DNA from 2 places in the Klebsiella sp. NPDC088457 genome. Region 1 is predicted to be linked to the other one. Evidence: predicted binding sites of a transcription regulator. Region 1 holds the regulator's gene; the other holds the start of a gene.
The links. Region 1 encodes PhoB, which activates phosphate uptake and scavenging genes when phosphate is short. Its sites were predicted from a motif close to CTGTCATAAAACTGNCNNAT; they were not measured.
Positions count from the first base shown of each region.

Region 1 (3,143 bases):
CACGCGATAAAAACGTTCGGTCAGCCGCGGAATATGCTCGGGCGCAATGCCCGGCCCGTTATCTTCAACGCTAAACAGCGCGCCATGCGGCGCCCGCTGCCAGCTAACGGTAATCTCCGTTCCTGCGGGGGTATGGTTAACCGCGTTATACACCAGGTTGGAAATCGCGCTACGCAGCTGCTCTTCGTTGCCCAACACCTGCAAGGATTCATCAACCAGGAAACGCAGCGTCTGCTTCTGCTGGCTGAGCGTCTGCGCTTCGCGCTCCACCACCCGCAGCATCATCGGCACGTCGATTCTGTCATTCATCGCCAGCACCGGCGCCGCTTCAATGCGCGACAGCGTCAGCAGCTGCTTGACTAACCCCTCCATGCGCTGGGTTTGTTCACGCATGGTATGCAGCGCTTTTTCGCGCGTTCCCCCTTCCAGCACCTGCTCCTGCATCATCTCCAGATATCCCTGCAGCACCGTCAGCGGCGTGCGCAGCTCGTGGCTGACGTTGGCGAAAAAGTTCCGCCGCGCGCCTTCGAGCTGATGCATCTGCGTAACGTCGCGCGCCACCATCAGCCACTGCTTGTCGCTGTAAGGCATCACGCGGATCTCGAGATGGCGAGCCGTATTCAGCACCAGATTGAGGGGTTTTGAGAAATCCCTGTTTTTGAGGTAGTTGGCGAATTCAGGGTAGCGCAGGAGATTGAGAATATTTTGTCCGCTATCGTCCGGCCAGCGCAGATTGAGGATCTGCTGCGCCAGACCATTACACCAGAAGATGGCCCCCTCCTCCGTCGTCAGCACCACCGCATCGGGCAGCGACTCGGCGCCGCTGCGAAAGCGTTTGATCAGACTTCCCAGCTCGCGTCGGCGCTTTTTATTGCGCATCTGCATCTGGTGGAGGCCGTAGAGCAACGGTTCCCAGCTGCCTCTTCCCGGCGGCGGGGTCATACTCCGATCGACCCATAGCCACCATGAAAGACGCAGCAGATTCCAGAAATGCCAGATAAGAAGCCCGGTCACTGCCGCCAGTAAAAACCACGGCAGATAACCCAATAATGCCCCGAGAATCAGGGCCGGGATACAACATAAGAAAAGCTCAAGCGCCAGCCTTTTCCATGACAGCCGTTCCAGCACGGTTCACACTCCTGTCGAGATTCAGAAACGGGCGGAGAAACGATATCCCGTACCGCGGACCGTTTGTACCATCCGGTCGTGGCCGCTATGTTCCAGCGCTTTGCGCAGACGGCGAATATGCACATCCACCGTTCTGTCTTCTACATACACGTTGGTTCCCCAGACGTGATTCAGCAGCTGTTCGCGGCTGTAGACGCGTTCCGGGTGGGTCATAAAGAAGTGTAATAATTTAAACTCCGTCGGCCCCATGTCCAGCGGACTTTCGCTGGTCATCACGCGATGCGATGAAGGATCGAGGCTCAGCCCCTGCATTTCAATCACTTCTTCCACCGCCATCGGCGAAATTCGCCGCATGACGGCTTTGATCCGCGCCACCAGCTCTTTTGGTGAGAAAGGCTTGGTAATGTAATCATCGGCGCCGGTTTCGAGACCGCGTACGCGATCTTCTTCTTCACCGCGGGCGGTCAGCATCACCACCGGAATATCACGGGTCATCGCTTCACGCTTGAGCAGCTTAATAAACTGCAGGCCCGATCCTCCCGGCAGCATCCAGTCGAGGAGAATCAAATCAGGCCAGGGTTCATTGAGTTGATTCACCGCGCTGTCATAATCTTCCGCCTCGACGGGCTGAAAGCCGTTTTGCTCCAGAACAAAGCAGACCATTTCGCGGATTGGAGCTTCATCTTCAACGACCAGAATTCTTCTCGCCATTATTTACCCTGTATTTTTTAGCCATCAGTATAGAGTGCGGCGTCATTATGCGTCAGTTTTGTGACAGATTTATGAAGAAAATGACCGTTTGATGATAGCGGATTTTGAATCATGACAAGGACTAACAACCGATCCTCGTGGTGTTAAGGGGGCAACCGGGGGATGACGCGTATATAATGCGCCCATGCTTTTTCGTTAGGGAAGAATTATGCGCATCATCCACACCTCCGACTGGCACCTTGGCCAGAATTTTTACAGCAAAAGCCGTGCCGCCGAACATTCGGCCTTTCTCGACTGGCTGCTGACCAGCGCGCAGGAACACGAGGTCGATGCCATTATTGTCGCTGGCGATATCTTTGATACCGGTTCGCCGCCGAGCTACGCCCGCGAACTGTATAACCGCTTTGTGGTCCAGCTGCAGCAAACCGGCTGTCAGCTGGTGGTGCTGGCGGGCAATCATGATTCGGTCGCCACCTTAAATGAGTCGCGCGATATTCTGGCTTTTCTGAAAACCACGGTGGTAGCGAACGCCGGCCATTCGCCCTTTATTCTGCCGCTGCGCGACGGTACCCCCGGGGCCATATTCTGCCCGGTGCCTTTCCTGCGTCCGCGCGAGCTGGTCACCAGCCAGGCTGGACACTCCAGCGGTGAAAAGCAGCAGCAGTTGCTAAGCGCCATCAGCGACTACTATCAACAGCAGTATCAGGAAGCCTGCGCCCTGCGCGGCGATCGTCCGCTGCCGATTATCGCCAGCGGCCACCTGACCACCGTCGGCGCCAGCAAAAGCGATGCGGTGCGCGACATCTATATCGGTACCCTCGATGCCTTTCCCGCCAGCCATTTTCCGCCTGCGGACTATATCGCGCTCGGCCATATCCACCGGGCGCAGGTGGTCGGCGGCAGCGAGCACATTCGCTACTGCGGTTCGCCGATCGCCCTCAGTTTTGATGAAACCGGTAAACCTAAAAGCGTCAACCTGGTGACCTTTAGCGCAGGACATCTGAGCGAGGTGCGTCCGCTGCCGGTCCCGGTCACCCAACCTCTGGCGGTGCTGAAAGGCGATTTCGCCAGCATCAGCGAACAGCTCGCTCAGTGGCGTGACGCCCCGCAACAGCCGGTCGTCTGGCTGGATATCGAAATCACCAGCGACGAATACCTGCATGATATTCAGCGCAAAATCCAGGCCCAGGCCGACGATCTGCCGGTCGAAGTGCTGCTGGTGCGCCGCAGCCGGGCCCAGCGCGAACGCATTCTGGCGGGAGAGCGGCGCGAAACGCTCAGCGAACTGCAGGTGGAAGACGTTT
Region 1 covers NZ_JBJDNH010000012.1:33,093-36,235, forward strand. Annotated here, with positions in the region: gene phoR (phosphate regulon sensor histidine kinase PhoR) at 1-1,128, opposite strand, end outside; gene phoB (phosphate response regulator transcription factor PhoB) at 1,150-1,839, opposite strand; gene sbcD (exonuclease subunit SbcD) at 2,048-3,143, shown strand, end outside.

Region 2 (3,143 bases), on a different contig from region 1:
CCAGCAGCGGCTCATCCAGCTGGATAACGTTGCCCTGCGCCACGCTGCGGCCGCGATGAAGCAGGCAGAACCGGTCCGCCACCCGGCGAATAAACGGCAGGTGCTGTTCGGCAAGCAGCACCGTTAACCCGATATCGCGATTCAGCCGCACCAGCAGGTCCCCCAGCTTTTGCATGAAGTGATGCCCGCTGCCGCGCGAAGGCTCATCAAGGATCAGCAGGCGCGGTTGAACAATCAGCGCCCGGGCCAGCGCCAGCTGGTACTGGTCATCTTCCGAGAGCATCGCCCCTTTGTGCTGGCGCAGAGCGTACAATTCGGGAAATAAATCGTAAATCTCGCCCTTCACCGCGGCGCCGGGGTTCCCCCCGGCCGCCAGCGCAATATGCAGATTCTCCTCCACGCTCAGCTGGGAAAAGATGCGCTTGTCCTGCGGGACGTAGCCGATGCCAATAATCGAGCGGGAGTGGGCGGAAAGCGGCGTGAGATCGCAAGGCGGGGCCCCGATGTCATGCCAGGTCATCGTGCCGCTGGCGACCGGGAGATGCCCGGTAATGCAGTTTACCAACGTGGTTTTCCCCATCCCCTGCAGCCCCATCACGCAGGTGCACTCCCCTGGCCGGAGTTCAAGGTCGACATTCCATAGCGTGTGCTGACTTCCGTAGTACTGATTAACTGCGTGTAGACTCAACATAGACGTTTTCTCCTTTTTGGGGATAGCGAGCGACATGAAGATTCTGCAAATCTCTTGCCAGGAAAAAGATGTTTCGGTGTTTTCTCGCAAAGACAGGGGGCGCAGGGCATCACAGCGGCGGGTTAACGAGGCGGTTGCACTTTCCCGGTGCCAAAGCGCATGAAATTTGGTGCAGAAAGCAACAAAAAGGTGGCCGTCCTTAGCTGATAAATATCAAAAATAATTCGATAATTTTTTTTAGCCGGCCGATTTTTGCCGGCGGGCGATTTCTGCCGGGTGGCAGACCTCATGGCCTGCAGAGACTTATCCACTATTCCTGTGGATAACCTTGTGCATTAGAGTTAGAGAACTTGCGGTAAGCTAGAGATTACGCGGCCTGCGGCTGAATTGGCGCGAAACCCATCTTTTGTTTAATTTCATTTAATATCAATTAGTTGAATAAAAGCAATGGCTGTAAGGAAAGTGTCACCTGCTGCCATAAAAGATTCATTACCCTGCTTGACAAATGTTAAATCCTAAATCTTTCTGGGGATAACCCCACTGACTGGCGGATTATTCCGCAAGGCGGCCTGTTTTTAGCCCAAAACGATGGGTCGCTCGCCGGTATGGCGTATAGACAATAATGCGATACTGGTTTTATATCCAGTGTTATTTATTGGCAAAAGCTGGCGTGGAGGGTAGAATTAAACACCTGCCGCATACGGCCAGGCGCGTCATCCTTCTTCAGGGCCAGAGATATGAGTAAAACGTTCACGCTGCATTCCGCATTCCGTCCCTCTGGCGATCAGCCAGAAGCTATTCGCCGCCTCGAAGAGGGGCTGGAAGATGGCCTGGCGCATCAAACGCTGCTGGGGGTAACCGGTTCAGGTAAAACCTTTACCATCGCTAACGTCATTGCCGACCTGCAGCGTCCGACGATGGTGCTGGCGCCGAACAAAACGCTGGCGGCCCAGCTGTACGGTGAGATGAAAGAGTTCTTCCCGGACAACGCGGTGGAATATTTCGTCTCCTACTACGACTACTATCAGCCTGAAGCCTATGTCCCGAGCTCGGACACCTTCATCGAGAAAGACGCCTCGGTGAACGAACATATCGAGCAGATGCGTTTGTCGGCGACCAAAGCGCTGCTGGAACGGCGTGATGTGGTGGTGGTGGCCTCGGTGTCGGCGATTTACGGCCTCGGCGATCCCGACCTCTATCTGAAAATGATGTTGCACCTGACGACCGGTATGCTGATTGACCAGCGGGCGATTTTGCGCCGTCTGGCGGAGCTGCAATACACCCGTAACGATCAGGCCTTCCAGCGCGGTACTTTCCGCGTGCGGGGGGAAGTCATCGACGTCTTCCCGGCTGAGTCTGACGATATCGCGCTGCGTATCGAGCTGTTCGATGAAGAAGTTGAGCGTCTGTCGCTCTTTGATCCGCTCACCGGGCAGGTGGAATCAACCATTCCGCGCTATACCATCTATCCGAAAACGCACTACGTTACGCCGCGCGAGCGGATCGTGCAGGCGATGGAAGAGATTAAAGTCGAACTCGCCGACAGGCGGAAGGTGCTGCTGGAGAACAACAAGCTGCTGGAAGAGCAGCGTCTGACCCAGCGTACTCAGTTCGACCTCGAAATGATGAACGAGCTCGGCTACTGCTCCGGTATCGAAAACTACTCGCGCTATCTTTCCGGGCGCGGGCCGGGCGAGCCGCCGCCGACGCTGTTTGACTACCTGCCGGCGGATGGGCTGCTGGTGATCGACGAATCCCACGTCACGATCCCACAAATCGGCGGGATGTACCGCGGCGACCGGGCGCGTAAAGAGACGTTGGTCGAGTACGGCTTCCGTCTGCCATCGGCGCTGGATAACCGCCCGATGAAGTTTGAAGAGTTTGAGGCTCTGGCGCCGCAGACGATTTACGTCTCGGCTACCCCCGGGCCCTATGAGCTGGATAAATCCGGCGATGAGGTGGTCGACCAGGTGGTGCGCCCGACCGGGCTGCTTGACCCGCTGATCGAGGTGCGCCCGGTGGCGACCCAGGTCGATGACCTGCTCTCGGAAATTCGCATCCGCGTCGCGATCAACGAGCGCGTGCTGGTCACCACCTTGACCAAAAGGATGGCGGAGGACTTAACCGAGTACCTTGAAGAGCACGGCGAGCGCGTGCGCTATCTGCACTCGGATATCGATACCGTTGAACGTATGGAGATTATCCGCGACCTGCGCCTTGGCGAGTTTGACGTGCTGGTGGGGATTAACCTGCTGCGTGAAGGGCTGGATATGCCGGAGGTGTCGCTGGTGGCGATTCTGGACGCCGACAAAGAAGGCTTCCTGCGTTCAGAACGTTCTCTGATTCAGACGATTGGCCGTGCGGCGCGTAACATCAACGGCAAAGCGATTCTTTACGGCGATAAGATCACCGCCTCGATGGCGAAAGCCATCAGTGAGACCGAGCGTCGTCG
Region 2 covers NZ_JBJDNH010000006.1:58,609-61,751, forward strand. Annotated here, with positions in the region: gene ACI2JR_RS05660 (ABC transporter ATP-binding protein) at 1-691, opposite strand, end outside; gene bioD (dethiobiotin synthase) at 1-27, shown strand, start outside; gene uvrB (excinuclease ABC subunit UvrB) at 1,429-3,143, shown strand, end outside.
Region 2: the regulator PhoB is predicted to act here: its motif matches at 1,143-1,162, upstream of uvrB (excinuclease ABC subunit UvrB).